2 regions of the Streptomyces sp. NPDC050610 genome follow, and region 1 is predicted to be linked to the other one. Evidence: predicted binding sites of a transcription regulator. Region 1 holds the regulator's gene; the other holds the start of a gene.

What was found. Region 1 encodes HrcA, which represses chaperone genes, less so after heat shock. Its sites were predicted from a motif close to TTNGCACTCNGNNNNNCNGAGTGCNAA; they were not measured.
Region 2: a site for HrcA is predicted at 2,210-2,236, ahead of groL (chaperonin GroEL). Genes of this name have one in related genera too.

Annotation. Positions count from the first base shown of each region.
Region 1 covers NZ_JBFAIV010000013.1:31,509-42,154, forward strand. Annotated here, with positions in the region: gene AB0I22_RS17865 (16S rRNA (uracil(1498)-N(3))-methyltransferase) at 1-37, opposite strand, end outside; gene AB0I22_RS17870 (nitronate monooxygenase) at 34-1,227, opposite strand; gene dnaJ (molecular chaperone DnaJ) at 1,522-2,658, opposite strand; gene hrcA (heat-inducible transcriptional repressor HrcA) at 2,659-3,675, opposite strand; gene AB0I22_RS17885 (MBL fold metallo-hydrolase) at 3,976-4,695, shown strand; gene AB0I22_RS17890 (DUF3097 domain-containing protein) at 4,730-5,548, shown strand; gene hemW (radical SAM family heme chaperone HemW) at 5,593-6,825, opposite strand; gene AB0I22_RS17900 (ATP-binding SpoIIE family protein phosphatase) at 6,940-8,847, opposite strand; gene AB0I22_RS17905 (HAMP domain-containing protein) at 9,165-10,646, shown strand, end outside.
Region 2 covers NZ_JBFAIV010000076.1:559-9,065, reverse strand. Annotated here, with positions in the region: gene AB0I22_RS39305 (TetR/AcrR family transcriptional regulator) at 1-309, shown strand, start outside; gene groL (chaperonin GroEL) at 425-2,050, opposite strand; gene AB0I22_RS39295 (cold-shock protein) at 2,545-2,748, opposite strand; gene AB0I22_RS39290 (ubiquitin-like small modifier protein 1) at 3,345-3,623, opposite strand; gene thrC (threonine synthase) at 3,667-4,959, opposite strand; SAM riboswitch class I at 4,977-5,119, opposite strand; gene AB0I22_RS39280 (glucosyl-3-phosphoglycerate synthase) at 5,269-6,222, shown strand; gene AB0I22_RS39275 (trehalose-6-phosphate synthase) at 6,341-7,792, shown strand; gene AB0I22_RS39270 (cytochrome c oxidase assembly protein) at 7,975-8,507, shown strand, end outside.

The sequences.
Region 1 (10,646 bases):
CCGCCAGCGAGTCGGCCAGGAACACCGGCGCCGTCATACGACCTCTCCTTGCGAACGCGAACTGTGCGAGCCGTGCTGCCCGTGTGCCGCGTGCGTCCCCTGCGACGCATGCCGCCCGCTCGAACCCACCGGTCCGCCCGCGTCGGCCGAACCGATCATCTCCTCCACCAACGCCCCCCGCGCCGACTGAAGTTCGGCCGTCAGCACCTCCACCAGCTGGCCCGCCGGCAGCTCCCGCGCCAGGCGGTGGCCCTGGCCCGCCCACAGGTTCATGCCCTGCGGGTCGCCCGCCTTCGCCGCGGCCTTGCGCAGGCCCGCGGTGAGGAAGTGGAGCTGCGGGTAAGCGGCCGGGGCGTACGGGCCGTGTTCGCGCATGAAGCGGTTGACGAGGGCGCGGGCGGGGCGGCCGGAGAAGGCGCGGGTGAGTTCGGTGCGTACGAACACCGGGTCGGTCAGCGCGCGCTTGTGGAGCGTGTGGGCGCCGGACTCCGGACAGACCAGGAAGGCCGTGCCGAGCTGGGCGGCGACCGCGCCCGCGGCGAGCACCGAGGCGATCTGGGCGCCGCGCATCAGGCCGCCCGCGGCGATGATCGGTATCTGCACGGTCTCCCGGACCTGGGTGATCAGCGCGAGGAGCCCCAGGCCCGCGCCCGTACCGTCGGCGTGCGGGTCGTCCCGGTGGGTGCTCTGGTGGCCGCCGGCCTCGATGCCCTGGACGCAGACGGCGTCGGCCCCCGACCACTGGGCGGCCTGCGCCTCGGCGGCCGAGGTCGCGGTGACGACCGTCGCCGTACCGACCTTGGCGAATGTCTCGAAGACCGCGCGCGAGGGGCAGCCGAAGGTGAAGGAGACGGCGGGGACGGGATCGTCGGCGAGGATCGCCAGCTTGGCGTCGTACGCGTCGTCGCCGACGCAGTCCGTGTCCCCGAGCGGCGTCTCGTACCAGGCGGCCTCGCCCGCGAGCTGCTCGCGGTAGACCTCGACCGCCGCCGGGTCCGCCACGGAGGGCTGCGGCATGAAGAGGTTCACGCCGAAGGGCCGGTCGGTGAGGCTGCGGATCTGCTTGATCTCCTCGTACATCGCCTCCGGCGTCTTGTAGCCGGCGGCGAGGAAGCCGAGACCGCCCGCTTCGCTCACGGCAGCGGCCAATACGGGAGTGGAAGCACCGCCCGCCATGGGGGCCTGCACGATCGGGTATCGGTAAAGATCGGTCAGAGCACAGGGCATGACCACATAGTGTCACGCCCTCCACGATGATTCGTCATCGACGGGTATGCCCCACCATTGCGCGACCATTCCGCCTCAACGGCCGCCAGGAGCGTTCTCCTGACGGCCGTCGGGCGGGCGCTCGGGCGGACCGCTGAGCAGGGTTGGGCAGACATTGAGCGGAATTCCGCACAGTCCGCCCGGCCGTCACCGGCCGCTGAATCCGCACAGCCCGACCGGTCTTCACCGGCCGCTGGATGCCGCACAGCCCAACCCGCCGTCACCGGCCGCTGGACGCGCACAGCCCTACCGCCGTCACCGGCCGTTGAAAGCGTCCTTCAGCCGCGAGAACAGTCCCTGCTGCCCCGGCTTGAACTCGCCCGTGGGCCGCTCCTCGCCCCGCAGCTTCGCGAGCTGCCGCATCAGGTCCTCCTGCTGCGGGTCCAGCTTGCTGGGCGTCAGCACCTCGACATGCACGATGAGGTCCCCGCGCCCGCCGCCCCGCAGATGCGTGACGCCGCGCTGGTGCAGCGGGATCGACTGGCCGGACTGGGTGCCGGGCCGGATGTCGACTTCCTCCATCCCGTCGAGCGTCTCCAGCGGCACCTTCGTGCCCAGGGACGCCGCGGTCATCGGGATGGTGACCGTGCAGTGCAGATCGTCGCCGCGCCGCTGGAAGACCGGGTGCGGGTTCTCGTGGATCTCCACGTACAGGTCGCCGGCCGGGCCGCCGCCGGGGCCGACCTCGCCCTCGCCCGCGAGCTGGATGCGGGTGCCCTTGTCGACGCCCGCCGGGATCTTGACCGTGAGGGTGCGGCGGGAGCGTACGCGCCCGTCGCCCGCGCACTCCGGGCACGGGGTCGGCACCACGGTGCCGAAGCCCTGGCACTGCGGGCACGGCCGCGAGGTCATGACCTGGCCGAGGAAGGACCGGGTGACCTGCGAGACCTCGCCGCGGCCGCGGCACATGTCGCAGGTCTGGGCGGACGTGCCCGGGGCCGCGCCCTCGCCGCTGCAGGTCGCGCAGACGATCGCCGTGTCGACCTGGATGTCCTTCGTGGTGCCGAACGCGGCCTCGTTCAGGTCGATGTCGAGCCGGATCATGGCGTCCTGGCCGCGCCGGGTGCGCGACCGCGGGCCGCGCTGCGACGACTGCCCGAAGAAAGCGTCCATGATGTCGGAGAAGTTGCCGAAGCCAGCGCCGAAGCCGCCGGCGCCGCCTCCGCCCGCCGACTGCGAGAGCGGGTCGCCGCCGAGGTCGTAGACCTGCTTCTTCTGCGGGTCCGACAGCACCTCGTAAGCGGCGTTGATCTCCTTGAACCGCTCCTGGGTCTTCGGATCCGGGTTCACATCCGGGTGCAGCTCACGCGCCAGTCTCCGGAAGGCCTTCTTGATCTCGTCCTGCGAGGCGTCCCGCCGTACGCCGAGGACCGCGTAGTAGTCCGTGGCCACTTACGACTCCGCCAGGATCTGTCCGACGTAACGTGCCACTGCGCGTACCGCTCCCATCGTTCCGGGGTAGTCCATGCGGGTCGGTCCGACCACGCCGAGTTTGGCGACTGCCTCGTCGCCCGAACCGTAGCCGACGGCGACGACCGATGTGGACGTCAGCCCTTCATGAGCATTCTCATGCCCGATTCGTACAGTCATGCCGGAATCCTTGGCCTCGCCGAGCAGCTTGAGGAGCACGACCTGCTCCTCCAGCGCCTCCAGCACCGGCCGGATCACCAACGGGAAATCATGCCCGAATCGAGTCAGGTTGGAGGTGCCGCCGATCATCAGCCGCTCCTCGGTCTCCTCGACCAGGGTCTCCAGCAGAGTCGCCAGGACCGTCGAAACGGTTCCTCTGTCCTCCGCTTCGAAGGATTCCGGGAGGTCCTGCACCAGCTGCGGAACATCCGCGAACCGGCGTCCGACCACCCGGCTGTTGAGCCGCGCCCGCAGATCCGCGAGCGCCGTCTCGCCGAACGGCGACGGGCAGTCGACCATACGCTGTTCGACCCGCCCGGTGTCCGTGATCAGTACGAGCATGACACGGGCCGGGGCCAGTGAGAGCAGCTCCACATGGCGCACGGTCGAGCGCGTCAGCGACGGGTACTGCACCACGGCGACCTGCCGGGTCAGCTGCGCGAGCAGCCGGACCGTGCGCCCCACCACGTCGTCGAGGTCGACGGCACCGTCCATGAAGTTCTGGATGGCCCGCCGCTCCGGCGTCGACAGCGGCTTGACGCCCGCCAGCTTGTCCACGAAGAGCCGGTAGCCCTTGTCGGTCGGGATGCGGCCCGCGCTCGTATGGGGCTGGGCGATGAAGCCCTCGTCCTCCAGCGCGGCCATGTCGTTGCGCACCGTGGCCGGGGAGACGCCCAGCTGATGCCGCTCGGTGAGCGCCTTGGAGCCGACCGGCTCCTCCGTGCCCACATAGTCCTGGACGATGGCGCGCAGCACTTCAAGCCTGCGTTCGTTCAGCATCGCGCACACCTCCCGTCCAGCCGTCCACCGGGGACTTTCCCCTGTCTCTCACTCGGCACCCACTTGGCACTCCATGGTCACGAGTGCCAGCCACCCTCAGCCAGTGTACGGCCGGGTGCCACGACCAGGGCAAGGGCGGGCCCGTCGGCTGGACGGGTCCGACAGGCAACCGTATCGCGCTCTCGCCGGACCCTGCCCGCGAACTCCCGTCGCCCGCCCGCGGTGCGGACCGGCGGCTTGGGCGCGCGCCGGGCGCCTCGGAGCGGGCGGGAGTCCGACCGCAGGGTCTAGCGTCTGGGTATGGAGAGCAGTTGGGAAGAGGCGCACTGGGAAACGCTCGCGCCGGGGGTGGTGCGGCGCAGGCTGCCGGGCTGGGACTGCACGGTGGGGGCCGTGCTCGGCGATACGGGCGTACTGGTCGTCGACACCGGGTCGACGCTGCGCGAGGGCGCGGAGATCCGCCGCGAGGTGCGGCGGCTCTTCGGCCGTCCCGTGACGCATATCGCTCTGACGCATCCGCACTTCGATCATGTGCTGGGCACGGCGGCCTTCGCCGGGGTCCAGGTGTACGGCGCGGTGGGGCTCGATGATCACCTCGCGGGCGCGAAGGACGCGCTGCGGCAGGACGCGGTACGGCACGGGGTGGCCGCCTCCGCCGCCGCGGAAGCCGCCGACCTGCTCGTACGCCCGCACCACACCGTCAGCGGCGAGCTGACGCTCGACCTCGGCGGCCGGCAGGTGCTGCTCGCCAACGTCGGACCGGGCCATTCCGCGCACGATCTGGCGGTGTGCGTGCTGGGCCCGCCGGAGATCGTCTTCTGCGGCGACCTGGTCGAGGAGTCCGGCGAACCGCAGGCCGGATCGGACGCCCTGCCCCGGCAGTGGCCGGCCGCCCTCGGCCGGCTGCTGGCGCTCGGCGGCGATGACGCGGTGTACGTGCCGGGTCACGGAGCCGTGGTGGATGCCCGGTTCGTACGTGATCAACGCGACGCTCTGGCGGCCCGCTTCGGCGTGTCGTGACGCGCGCCCGGTCACTTTTTCTATCGTCTGGCGGATGCGCAGCAGAGAGTACGGCCCCGACCTGACACCCCCGTGGAAGAAGACCGCGCCCGCGCCCGAGGTGCCGGCCGATCCCGACCTCGTCGTCGAGGAGGTCGCCACGGGCTTCTGCGGCGCGGTGATCCGGTGCGAGAAGACGGCCCAGGGGCCGACCGTCACCCTGGAGGACCGGTTCGGCAAGCACCGGGTCTTCCCGATGGAGCCGCGCGGGTTCCTGCTGGAGGGGCGCGTCGTCACGCTCGTACGGCCGCAGCAGCGGGCCGCGCGGGGCCCGGCCCGTACGGCCTCCGGGTCGGTGGCCGTCCCGGGCGCGCGGGCGCGCGTGGCCCGCGCGGGCCGCATCTATGTCGAGGGCCGCCACGACGCCGAGCTGGTCGAACGCGTCTGGGGCGACGATCTGCGCATCGAGGGCGTCGTCGTCGAGTACCTGGAGGGGATCGACGACCTGCCCGCCATCGTCCGCGACTTCTCCCCCGCGCCGGACGCCCGGCTCGGCGTGCTCGTCGACCACCTGGTGCCGGGCTCCAAGGAGTCCCGGATCGCGGCGGAGGTCACGGATGCGAACGTTCTCGTGGTCGGCCACCCCTATATCGACGTCTGGGAGGCCGTGAAGCCGGCCTCCGTCGGCATCGCCGGCTGGCCGTCGGTCCCGCACGGCCAGGACTGGAAGAAGGGCGTCTGCCGGTCGCTGGGCTGGCCGGAGAACACGGGCGCCGCGTGGCAGCACATCCTCGGCGGGGTGCGCAGCTACAAGGACGTGGAGCCGGCGCTGCTGGGCCGCGTCGAGGAGTTGATCGACTTCGTCACGGGGTAGCGGGGGCGCCGCGCTCCTCAGGCCCCTCAAGGCCGGGGAGCCCCTCAGTCCACCAGGTCCCGCACCACCGCGTCCGCCAGCAGCCGGCCGCGCAGCGTGAGGACGGCCCGGCCGCGCTCGTACGGGGCGGGCTCCAGCAGTCCGTCCGCGAGCGCGCGGGCGGCGGCGCGGGCCCCCGCCGGGGCGAGGAGGTCCAGGGGGCAGCCCTCGCTCAGCCGCAGTTCCAGCAGGATCCGCTCCACGCGGCGGTCCTCCGCCGACAGGAGCTCGCGGCCCGCGCCGGGCGACCGGCCGTCGCTGAGCGCCTGGGCGTACGCGCCGGGGTGCTTGGCGTTCCACCAGCGCACGCCGCCCACGTGGCTGTGCGCGCCCGGGCCCGCGCCCCACCAGTCGGCGCCGCGCCAGTACAGCTCGTTGTGGCGGCAGCGGCCGGCTTGCGTGGTGGCCCAGTTCGACACCTCGTACCAGCGGAAACCCGCGCCCGACAGTGCCTCCTCCGTCATCAGGTAGCGGTCCGCGTGCACGTCGTCGTCGGTCATCGGGACCTCGCCGCGGCGAATGCGGCGGGCGAGCTGGGTGCCCTCCTCGACGATCAGCGCGTACGCGGAGACGTGGTCGGGGCCGGCCCCGATCGCGGCCTCCAGCGACGCCTTCCAGTCCGCGTCGCTCTCCCCCGGCGTGCCGTAGATCAGGTCCAGGTTCACGTGCTCGAACCCGGCGGCGCGCGCCTCGGCCACACACGCCTCGGGCCGGCCGGGTGTGTGCGTACGGTCGAGGATCTTCAGTACGTGCTGCCGCGCGCTTTGCATTCCGAACGAGACGCGCGTGAAGCCGCCGGCCCGCAGCTCCGCCAGATATGCCGGGTTCACGGACTCCGGGTTGGCCTCCGTGGTGATCTCCGCGCCGTCCGCGAGCCCGAACTCGTCCCGGATCGCGGCGAGCATGCGCACCAGGTCCGCCGCGGGCAGCAGGGTGGGGGTGCCGCCGCCGACGAATACGGTCTCCACGGGGCGGGGGTCGTCGCCCAGGACCTTCCGGGCCAGCCGGATCTCGTGCGCCAGCGTCTCGGCGTAGTTGTCGCGCGAGGCGAGGGCCCCGCCGGAGCCGCGCAGCTCACTGGCCGTGTAGGTGTTGAAGTCGCAGTAGCCGCACCGCGTGGCGCAGTACGGAACGTGCAGGTAGAACCCCAGCGGCCGGTCCGCCGCCCCGGTCAGGGCGTGCGGGGGCAGCGCCCCGTCGTCGGGCACGGGCTCACCATCGGGCAGTACGGAAGGCATGGGCTCCATTGTCCGGCATCGGCGCCGGGCGCCGTCCGGAACCGGAACCGGCCGCCCCGCGCCCGGCTCCGCAAGCCTCTTCGGGCCCCGCTACCGCAGCCTCTTCGGGCCCCGCTACCGCGCCCGCAGCACCAGCAGCGCCAGGTCGTCGTCCGGCGCGCTCGCCCCGAAATCGTGGACCGCCCGCCGGATGCGCTCGGCGACGCCGCCCGCGCTCAGCCCGGCACACCCCTTCAGCGCCGCCGCCAACCCGTCATCGTCGTCGAACAGCTCCACCGTGTCCGGCCCGCGCCGGTGCTCCGTCACCCCGTCCGTCACGCACAGCAGGGTGTCGCCGGGATCGAGGTCAAAGGTTTCGCTCGTATAGGTGGAGCTCTCCGCCACCCCGAGCAGCATCTGGGAGCCGGCGGCGGGCCGGACCGTTCCGTCGGGACTGAGCAGCAGGGGCGGCGGGTGGCCGGCGCTGGCGAGGGTGCAGCGGACGCCCTTGCCGGGCCCCAGCGGGACCAGCGCGCCGTAGACGAGGGACAGGAAGCGCGGGGAACCGTTGTCCGATCCGTCGTCTTCCGGCGGTTCGACGGGCACGCCGGGTCCGCTCTCCGTCGCCGCCGCCACGGCCCCCACGGCGCCGACGACCCCCTCGACCGCGTCCTCGCCGAGCATCCGGTTGATCCGGTCGAGCACCTCGCCGACCCCGTACCCCTCCTTCGCCAGGGACCGCATCCACGGCCGCACCATGCCGGTGACCACGGCCGCCTCCGGGCCGCTGCCGCACACGTCGCCGAGCGCGAAGCACCAGCGGCCGTCGCCGCCCGCGAAGAGGTCGTAGAAGTCGCCGCCCGCGCAGGTGTCGCCGCGCGGTTCGTAGACGATGGCGTGCTCGATGCCGGGGATTTCGGCGAGGCTCCGGGGCAGCAGCCCGCGCTGGAGGACCTGGCTGATGGTGAGCTGCCGGGTGTACTGCCGGGCGGAGGCGAGGGCGAGCGCGACGCGGCGCGCGAAGTCCTCGATGAGGCCGACGACTTCGTCGGGGGTGCGGGTCAGTCCGGCCCGGCCGAGCAGTATCGTGCCGACGCCGCGGCCCCCGGCGACGAGCCGGCAGGCGAGGGCGGTGCCGCCGGGTCCGTACGCGCCGGGTTCGCCGGGCCAGGGCCAGGAGACGGCGCTGCCGAGGGCGGCGGCGGGCGGCCGGGGCGGGTCCTTCTCCAGGGTGAGCCGCAGCGTCTCGATGCGACTCTCGCTGGTGTGCCAGACGCGGGACAGGCGCGGCACATGGCCGTCGGTGTCGAGCCAGACCGCGCACCAGTCGGCGAGCCGGGGCACGAGGAGCTGGGTCGCGAGGGAGGCCACCAAGTCCTCGTCGAACTGCCCGGCGAGCAGCTCGGACGCCTCGGCGAGGAACGAGAGCGCGCCGTGGCTGATCCAGTCCGGGTCGGCGGGGCAGTCGCCCGCGCGCCGCGGGGCGGGGGCGAGGATCTCGGCGACGCGCAGGTCGCGCAGGAGCGCCTGGTCGCCGGCGGTGGCGGCCTCGGGCGGCGGCTGGGCGCCGGGCACGACGGGCAGCCGGAACCAGACGGTCTTGCTCGTGCGGTGGTACGTCGTGCCCCAGGATTCGGCGCACTCGGCGACCAGCCGCAGGCCGTGGCCGGAGCGCGGCAGTTCGTCGTCGATGTCGCACGGCGGCCGGGCCCGGAGCACGCGGGCGGGGTGGTAGTCCGTGACCTCGACGCACAGGAAGGCCAGCCGCCCGTCGCCGGTCCCGCCGTCGAGCGCACAGCGCAGTTCGACGGAGGTGCCCGCGTGCACCACCGCGTTGGTCACCAGCTCGCTCACCAGCAGGACGGCGTCCTCGGTGAGCCGGTCGGCGACCCCGCGCACCGCGGGGAGGGCGAGGGCGGTCCACTCGGCGACCGCGGCCCGTACGAACTGGCGGGCCGCCAGGGGCGCGAGGGAGTTGCCGGGCAGGCGCGTGCGGGCCGTCGGCGCGACGCGGGCGGCGGCGGCCGGGCCGGGCTCGCTCAAGCCGGGTCCGCCCGGACCGGTCCCGTCGAGCACGGGGTCGTGCAGTACGGGGGCGTCCAGCACCGGCTCGTCCAGTACGGGGTCATGCGGTACGGGGTCGCTCGGTACGGGCTCGGCCTGGCTGGATCCGGCCGTCTCGCTGTGTCCGGGAACGGCGCGTGAATGGACCCCGTGCGGCTCCGCCGCACCCCATTGAACAGAAGATGATGTACCCACCGGGTAGCTCCTGACCAGTTCCGGCATAGTGCCGTTTCCGACACCGACAGAGTGACAGACTGACCACGCTCATATGCACCGAGTTACGTAAGTGGGTCGCCATGAGTGGAGAAACCGCAGCTCCGACGGCATTCGCCGGCTCGGGGGACACGCAGGACCAGTGGGTACGAGCCGCCGAACTGCGCCCGTTGCTGAGCGCTCTGACCGCTCTGAGCGACGGCGACTTCCGGGTGCGGATGTCGGGCGCGCAGAGCGGCGTGCTGGCGGAACTGGCCGCCGCGTTCAATCAGGTAGTGGCTCGTAATGAACACTTCTCCGACGAACTGACGCGGGTGCGCAGGGAAGTGGTACGGCAGGGCCGGCTGGACGAGCGGGTGGAGCCGAGCCCGGGGCAGGGCCACTGGGCGATGAGCGTGCAGGCCACGAATGTCCTCATCGACGCCCTCGTCACCCCGGCGGCGAACGCCACGCGCGTGCTGGACGCGGTCGCGGGCGGCGACCTCACGCAGCGCGTGGACCTGCACGACGGCAACCGCCCGCTCCGCGGCGACCTGCGGCGGCTGGGCCGCGCGGTCAACAAGATGGTGGACCAGCTGTCGCTGTTCACCGGCGAGGTGACGCGGGTGGCCCGCGAGGTCGGCACCGAGGGGCGGCTGGGCGGCAGGGCCAAGGTGGCGGGTCTGTCGGGGAGTTGGCGGGACGTCACCGAGGCGGTCAACACGATGGCGGCGCGGCTGACCGCGCAGGTCCGGGACATCGCGGTGGTGACCACGGCGGTGGCGCGCGGTGATCTGACGCGGCAGGTCACGATCGAGGCGACCGGTGAGCTGCTGGAGCTCAAGCTGACCGTGAACACGATGGTGGACCAGCTCTCGGCCTTCGCCGACGAGGTGACGCGGGTGGCCCGCGAGGTCGGCACCGAGGGGCAGTTGGGCGGCCGGGCGCAGGTGCGGGGCGTGTCCGGGGTCTGGAAGGACCTGACCGACAACGTCAACTTCATGGCCTCCAACCTGACGTCCCAGGTCCGCAACATCGCCCAGGTCACCACGGCCGTCGCCAACGGCGACCTGTCGCAGAAGATCACGGTGGACGCGAAGGGGGAAATCCTCCAGCTCAAGTCCACCGTGAACACGATGGTGGACCAGCTCTCGGCCTTCGCGGACGAGGTCACCCGCGTCGCCCGCGAAGTCGGTACGGACGGCAGACTCGGCGGCCGGGCCCAGGTGCGGGGCGTGTCCGGCGTCTGGAAGGACCTCACCGACAACGTCAACTTCATGGCGGACAACCTCACCACCCAAGTCCGCAACATCGCCCAGGTGGCGACGGCGGTGGCGCAGGGGGACCTCGGCAAGACCATCACGGTGGAGGCCAAGGGCGAGATCCTGGAGCTGAAGTCGACGATCAACACGATGGTGGACCAGCTCTCGGCCTTCGCCGACGAGGTCACCCGCGTCGCCCGCGAAGTCGGCACCGAGGGCAACCTGGGCGGCCAGGCGCAGGTGCGCGGGGTCTCCGGCGTCTGGAAGGACCTCACCGACAACGTCAACTTCATGGCCTCCAACCTGACATCCCAGGTCCGCAAC
Region 2 (8,507 bases), on a different contig from region 1:
GTCCGCTTCCTGTGGGACGAGAACCTCGCGGCCATCGCCGCCGACGCGCCCCCCGAACTCGAAAGGCTCCTCGCCGATCTGATCGCCTGGGGGCAGCGGGAGGGACAGGTGCCGGCCGGCCTGGACCCCCTGCCCGAAGCCGAGATCCTGCTGGCGACCGCCGACGGGCTACAGACCGGGGTGCTCCTCGGCCAGCGCACCCCCGAGCAGGCCCTCGCCCTCCTCGACCGCCAGCTCGACCGGCTGTTCACCGCCGGAGCCGAGTCGGTGAAGCCGCTCACCGCCCCTGACGCGGACGTACGGGCGTAAGAGCGCCCAGGCACCGGCAAAGCCCGGACACGGAAAAACGCCCGAGGGCGGCACCCCCGCGATGGGGGTGCCGCCCTCGGTCCGTACAGCTATGGGCAGCTGATCCTCAAGAGGATCAGAAGTCCATGTCACCGCCCGGCATGCCGCCGCCGGCCGGGGCAGCGCCCGCCTTCTCCGGCTTGTCGGCGATGACGGCCTCGGTGGTGAGGAAGAGCGCCGCGATGGAGGCGGCGTTCTGCAGCGCGGAGCGCGTGACCTTGGCCGGGTCGATGATGCCCGCGGCGACCAGGTCGATGTACTCGCCGGTCGCGGCGTTGAGGCCGTGACCCGGGGTCAGGTTGCGCACCTTCTCCACGACGACGCCGCCCTCAAGGCCGGCGTTGACCGAGATCTGCTTCAGCGGGGCCTCAAGGGCCAGCTTCACAGCGGCGGCACCGGTGGCCTCGTCGCCCTCAAGGTCGAGCTTCTCGAAGACCGAGACGGTCTGGAGCAGGGCCACGCCACCGCCGGCGACGATGCCCTCCTCGACGGCCGCCTTCGCGTTGCGAACGGCGTCCTCGATGCGGTGCTTGCGCTCCTTGAGCTCGACCTCGGTCGCGGCACCGGCCTTGATGACCGCAACACCGCCGGCGAGCTTCGCCAGGCGCTCCTGCAGCTTCTCGCGGTCGTAGTCGCTGTCCGAGTTCTCGATCTCGGCGCGGATCTGGTTGACGCGACCCTGGACCTGGTCGCTCTCACCGGCACCGTCGACGATGGTCGTCTCGTCCTTGGTGATGACGACCTTGCGGGCGCGGCCGAGCAGGTCGAGACCGGCGTTCTCCAGCTTGAGGCCGACCTCTTCGGAGATGACCGTGCCGCCGGTGAGGATGCCGATGTCGCCGAGCATGGCCTTGCGACGGTCACCGAAGCCCGGAGCCTTGACGGCGACGGACTTGAAGGTGCCGCGGATCTTGTTGACGACGAGCGTGGACAGCGCCTCGCCCTCGACGTCCTCCGCGATGATCAGCAGCGGCTTGCCCGACTGCATGACCTTCTCCAGCAGCGGAAGGAGGTCCTTCACGTTGCCGATCTTGGAGTTGACGATCAGGATGTACGGGTCGTCGAGCGACGCCTCCATACGCTCCATGTCGGTGGCGAAGTAGGCGGAGATGTAGCCCTTGTCGAAGCGCATGCCTTCGGTGAGCTCAAGCTCCAGGCCGAAGGTCTGCGACTCCTCGACCGTGATGACGCCTTCCTTGCCGACCTTGTCCATGGCCTCGGCGATCAGCTCGCCGATCTGGGTGTCGGCGGCGGAGATGGAGGCGGTCGAAGCGATCTGCTCCTTGGTCTCCACGTCCTTGGCCTGCTCCAGCAGGGCGGCGGAGACGGCCTCGACGGCCTTCTCGATGCCGCGCTTGAGGGCCATCGGGTTGGCGCCGGCGGCTACGTTGCGCAGGCCCTCGCGGACCAGCGCCTGCGCCAGGACGGTCGCGGTCGTCGTGCCGTCACCGGCGACGTCGTCCGTCTTCTTCGCGACCTCCTTGACCAGCTCGGCGCCGATCTTCTCGTACGGGTCCTCGAGCTCGATCTCCTTGGCGATGGAAACACCATCGTTGGTGATCGTGGGGGCGCCCCACTTCTTCTCGAGGACGACGTTGCGACCCTTGGGGCCCAGGGTCACCTTGACGGCGTCGGCGAGCTGGTTCATGCCGCGCTCGAGGCCGCGCCGTGCCTCCTCGTCGAACGCGATGATCTTGGCCATGTGAAGTGGTCCTCCCGGACAGAAGGGGTTCCCCCGGCTCCCTGCAAGGAGCTTGGGGGCGGATTTCTCCGGACCGTGTGGCGCCCGCGACGGACGGCCTGCAGCCTTGTGGTTCCTTGCCCCACCCGGCGTACGGGCCTCACCGACCCGGTCCTTTTTCTGTCACTCTCACTGGGAGAGTGCTAAGCCCAATGATTAGCACTCGCCCCCCTTGAGTGCAAGCGGCTTCACAGACCCGGCGCGCACTCATGAGGCGGGTGGGGCGCGGGGAGAGAAGCGGGACGGGCGACGTTCCAGGACGCGGGACGGGCGAAGTCCCGGCAGGCGGAACAAGGGACGCCCCCGCAGGCGGAACAGGCGACACCCCGACAGGCGGGACGCCCCCCGGTCCCATCCGCGCCGACCCCCGGTCCGGCCCGGGGCGCACGAAGGGCCCGCACCTCGGAAGGTACGGGCCCCACATGTGAGTGAGCCGGTGGTCGATCGCGCCGAGATCAGACGGCGAGCTTGACCATGTCCGCCTGCGGCCCCTTCTGGCCCTGCGAGATCTCGAACTCGACTCGCTGACCCTCCTCGAGGGTGCGGTAGCCGTCCATCTGAATCGCGCTGTAGTGGACGAATACATCCGCACCACCGTCGACCGCGATGAAGCCGTACCCCTTCTCCGCGTTGAACCATTTGACGGTGCCCTGAGCCATGCCTAACTCCCCTATTACTGGCCCTTGCGCAGGACCGCACTTCGCGGACCCGGGTCAGACCTCACCCCCTGACAGGTGGGGGTGTGCGCCGGAACGCGTCGACCGCGGCTGAATGTATCTGCACGGATGCCGTCTGCAACAGGTCAATCGGACGAGAATTCCGGCGGTGGCCGACCGACGCTATGCGGAGGATTCCCAGCATTCCGGGGCAAGTCGGGCCGGGCATAGCGCAACATACCCGACAATTCGCGCACAGTCTTTGCACGTAACTTGACGGGTTCTCATATGCGTTCGGCACTCACGCCGGAGGGGGATCGTCCTCAACTGTATCGCCATTCAACAGACGGAATCGCCCCGTCCGTTTCCGGCCGGGGCGATTCGGAGGTGATTCAGAGGTGATTCGGGGGCGATCCGGAGGTGATCCGAGGGCGATTCGGAAGCGATTCGAGGAAGATCGAGAACGATCGGGGACGACCGCGGACGATCAGGGGTGCTCCGGGAGGACGACGCGGGAAGCGTCGGGTGTTCCGGAAGGAGGACCGGGGAAGCCTCGGAGGTGTTCCGGAAAGAGGGCCCGGGAAGCCTCGGGGCAGGAGTCAGCAGCCGCCCGCGACCGCCGGGATGATCGAGATGCCCGCGCCGTCCGGCGTCGCCGCCTGGAGGCCCCCTTCGAAGCGCACGTCGTCGTCGTTGACGTACACGTTCACGAAGCGGCGCAGCTTCCCGGCGTCGTCCAGTACGCGCGCGGCGATGCCCGGGTGGTTCCGCTCCAGGGAGTCGATGACCTCGGCGACGGTGGCGCCCTCGGCCGGCACCTCGGCCTTGCCGCCGGTGTACGTGCGGAGAATGGTAGGAATTCGGACGTTGACGCTCATGACGGTTCCCTTCGGTGGTGGACGGGGTGGGCCTGGGGCGGGGTCAGCCGGCCAGGCCGGCGGCGCGGAAGGCGTCCAGGCTGGGGCGGATCGTCGCGGTGGGCCCGGTGGTCGGCGCCACCGCGTCCAGCGTCTTGAGGCCGTCGCCGGTGTTCAGGACGACCGTGGTCAGGGCCGGGTCGAGCAGCCCGTTCTCGATCAGCTTCTTGGTGACGCCGACCGTCACGCCGCCCGCGGTCTCCGCGAAGACGCCCTCCGTACGGGCCAGCAGCTTGATCGCCTCCACCACCCGCTCGTCGTCGACGTCCTCGACCGCGCCGCCGGTGCGCCGGGCGATGTCGAGCACGTACGGGCCGTCCGCCGGGTTGCCGATGGCGAGCGACTTGGCGATGGTGTCCGGCTTCTGCGGCCGTACGACGTCGTGGCCCGCCTTGAAGGCCGTGGAGACGGGCGAGCACCCCTCGGCCTGGGCGCCGAAGATCTTGTACGGGCGGTCCTCGACCAGCCCGAGCCGGATCAGCTCCTTGAGCCCCTTGTCGATCTTCGTGAGCTGGGAGCCGGACGCGACCGGGATGACGATCTGGTCCGGGATCCGCCAGCCGAGCTGCTCGCAGATCTCGTACGCGAGCGTCTTGGAGCCCTCGCCGTAGTACGGGCGCAGGTTGACGTTGACGAAGCCCCAGCCCTCGCCCGCCGGGTCGCCGATGAGCTCGGAGCAGAACCGGTTGACGTCGTCGTAGTTGCCCTCGATGCCGACGAGGTCGCCGCCGTAGACCGCGGCCATGACGACCTTGCCCTGCTCCAGGTCGTGCGGGATGAACACGCAGGACTTGAAGCCGGCACGGGACGCCGCGGCGCCGACCGCGCCCGCGAGGTTGCCGGTCGAGGAACAGGAGAGGGTGGTGAAGCCGAAGGCGCGGGCGGCCTCGACGGCGATGGCGACGACGCGGTCCTTGAAGGAGTGCGTCGGGTTGCCCGAGTCGTCCTTGACGTACAGGCCGCCGGTGACGCCCAGCTCGCGGGCGAGGCGGTCGGCCTTGACCAGCTTGGTGAAGCCGGGGTTCAGACTCGGCTTGCCGGCCACGTCGGCCGGGACCGGGAGCAGCGGCGCGTACCGCCAGATGTTGTCGGGGCCGGCCTCGATCCGCCGGCGCAGGTCCTCCGGGTCGCCCGTCGGCAGCTCGTACGCCACCTCAAGGGGGCCGAAACAGGCCTCGCAGGCGAAGATCGGGCCGAGGGCGAAGCGCTCGCCGCATTCGCGGCAGGAGAGCGCCACGGCGGGACCGAGGTCTACGGGAGTGGCGGAAGTGGTCGTTTCTGCGGCTTGCACAGCCATGGAGGCGAGGCCCTTTCTCCTCATCTTCCCCGCGGCGCATCTCGCCGCGAGCCGGAATTGGCACCTTCCCCACCGGGAGCCTCGCGAATAGTTCGACGAGACCGGCGGGAGGGTTGCCGGGGCTTCAACGGGCCGTTCCCTCTGCCCCTCTGGATGAGCGGTATGGCACTGGGCGGGGCCCAGGCGTTTGTCGGCGCGCGACCCCGACATGCGTCGGACATCCGCGTTGTTCAAGACTGTAACCGAAGCCCCGGACGGTTGAGACAGCCGTCCGAACCGCGAGATGCATCACATAAGGAGACGTTCGACGTGCTGGAAGAGGTCGAGCACTGGCTGAAGCAGCGCTCTTGGTCCGCCGCCGACCGCCCGCTCGACCAGCTGCTCGCCGCGAAACGCGCCGCCGGTTCGCGCGGCACGGTGAGCGTGGTGCTGCCCGCCCTCGACGAGGAGGCGACGGTCGGCGAGATCGTCGCCGCCATCCGCCGCGAGCTGATGGCCGGGCCCGTGCCGCTGGTGGACGAGCTGGTGGTGCTGGACTCCGGCTCCACCGACCGTACGGCCGCCGTCGCGGCGGCGGCCGGGGCGCGGGTCGTGCACCGGGACTCGGTGCTGCCGCGGCTGCCCGCGCTGCCGGGCAAGGGCGAGGTGCTGTGGCGGTCGCTGCTGGCGACCAGCGGCGAGATCGTCTGCTTCGTCGACGCCGACCTGCGGGAGTTCTCCGCGGACTTCGTCTCCGGCATCGTCGGCCCCCTGCTGACCGACCCGGACGTGCACTTCGTCAAGGCGATGTACGACCGTCCGCTCGGCGACGCGGCCGGGCAGGGCGGCCGGGTCACGGAACTGGTGGCCCGCCCGCTGCTCAACCTGCACTGGCCGCTGCTGGCGGGCTTCGTGCAGCCGCTCGGCGGCGAGTACGCGGCGCGGCGCTCGCTGCTGGAGCGGCTGCCGTTCCCCGTCGGCTACGGGGTGGAGCTGGGCCTCCTCGTCGACGCCCTGCACACGGTGGGCCTGGACGCGCTCGCGCAGGTCGACGTGGGCGTGCGCAAACACCGCCACCAGGACGGCCAGGCACTGGGCCGGATGGCCGCCGCCATCTACCGCACCGCTCAACTCCGCCTGGCACGCGGGCATTTGGTGCGCCCCGCGCTGACGCAGTTCGACCGGGGAGAGGACGGATTCGTGGCGCGTACGCACGCGGTGGACACCGAGGAACGACCGCCGATGGCGGAGATACCGGAGTACGTGGAACGCCGGGCGGCGTAGCTCCCTGCCGGGGCTCCGCCCCGGACCCCGGTCCTCAAACGCCGGACGGGCTGAATTGGCACTCCTCCGGATGGTGTGCGGGCGTTTGAGCCCGAGCGGCAGCGGCTAGGCTCGCGGCATGGCCTCCCAGCACGGCGCCCAGGTCCTTGTCGCGTCCAACCGCGGCCCGGTCTCCTACGCGCGGGGCGACGACGGGTCGCTCACCGCCAAGCGCGGCGGCGGCGGCCTGGTCTCCGGGCTGTCGGCCATCGGACCGGAGGCGGACGCCGTCTGGGTGTGCGCCGCGCTCGGGGACGGCGACCGGGAGGCCGTACGGCGCGCCGAGGGCGGCCATCTGCCGGCCGGCGACTCGGGCGGGCAGCGCGTCCGGATGCTGGACATCGCGCCCGACGTCTTCGCCGCCGCGTACAACGGCGTCGCCAACTCCGTGCTGTGGTTCGTCCACCACCTGCTGTACGAGACGCCGCTGGAGCCCGTCTTCGACGCGGGCTTCCGGGAGCAGTGGGAGGCGTACGAGGCGTACAACGCGGCCTTCGCGGACGCGCTGGCCGCCGAGGCCGCGCCGGGCGCCGCCGTGCTGGTGCAGGACTACCACCTCACGCTGGTCCCCGGCATGCTCCGCGAGCGCCGCCCCGACCTGCGCGTCGGCCACTTCTCGCACACCCCGTGGGCCCCGCCGGACTACTACCGGCTGCTGCCCGACGACGTCGCGGCCGAGGTGCTGCGCGGGGTGCTGGGCGCGGACCGCGCGGCGTTCCTCACCCGGCGCTGGGCGGACGCGTTCATCGCCTGCTGCCGGGACGTGCTCGGCGCGAGCGCCGCCGACGACGGCGGTTCCGTCACCTTCGAGGGCCGTACGACGCGCATCGGCGTGCACGGGCTCGGGGCCGACGCCGACTTCCTGCGGAAGCGCTCGCACGAGGCGGACGTCGAGGAGCGGATGGCGGCCCTGCGCGACCAGATCGGCGGCTCGGGCCGCAAGACCGTCGTCCGCGTCGACCGCACGGAGCTGTCCAAGAACATCGTGCGCGGCCTGCTCGCCTACCGGCTGCTGCTGGAGCGGCGCCCCGAGTGGCGCGGCGAGGTCGTGCACGTCGCCTTCGCCTATCCCTCGCGGCAGGACCTGGCCGTGTACCGCGACTACACGGCGCGCGTGCGGAGCGTCGCCGAGGAGATCAACGCGGAGTTCGGGCGCGAGGGCTGGCAGCCGGTCGCGCTGCACGTCAAGGACGATTTCGCGCGCTCCCTGGCCGCGTACCGGCTCGCGGACGTCGCCCTCGTCAACCCCATCCGGGACGGCATGAACCTCGTGGCGAAGGAGGTTCCGGTCGTCTCCGACGAGGGGTGCGCGCTGGTGCTGTCGCGGGAGGCGGGGGCGTACGAGGAGCTGGGCCAGGACGCGATCACCGTCAATCCGTACGACGTGGAGGCCACCGCCCGCGCGCTGCACGAGGCGCTGACGATGGCGCGCGACGAACGGGCCGAGCGCACGAAGCGGCTGGCCGCGGCGGCGACGGCGCTGCCGCCCGCGCAGTGGTTCATGGCCCAGCTGCGGGCGCTGGACGGCTAGAAACCGGTCGGCTTCCCGTCGGAGGGGGCCGGGCGCAGGATCGTATACAGCCGGGTCTACCGTGGTTCGGCGTGACAGCGACAGCGATTTTCGGGGCTTCCGCGTTCTTTGCGGCTTCTGGCCCGTCCGGGCCTCATGGGGTCACCACCGCATCGGGGCTGCCCGAGCCGACGATCGGGCGCATGGTCACGAGCTGGCAGCTCGACCCGTACGCGCTCGTGCTGGTCCTCGTCCTCGGCGGGCTCTACGCGTGGGGCGTGGCGCGGGTGGTGCGGCGCGGCGAGCGGTGGTCGGCGGGGCGCAGCGCGTCGTTCTGCCTGATCGGGCTCGGCGCGATCGTGGTGGCGACGATGTCGGGGCTGGCCGTCTACGACCATGTCCTGTTCTGGCCCGCCGCCGTGCAGAACATCGTCCTCGACCTGATCGGCCCGCTCGGCATCGCGCTGGGCGACCCGCTGTCGCTGGCGGCGCGGGCACTGCCGCCGGAGGGCCGCGCGGCGCGCCGGCTCCAGGGGGCGATCAGCGGCCGCGTGCTGCGGCTGCTGACGTTTCCGATGGTCAGCACGGCGCTGGTGTTCGCCTCCGAGATGCTGATCTATTTCACGCCGTACTTCGAGACGGCGCTGCGCCACGACGCGCTGCACGAGCTGATGTACCTGCAACTGCTGGTGGTCGGCACGCTGTTCGTGCTTCCGATGCTAACCCGCCAGGACCT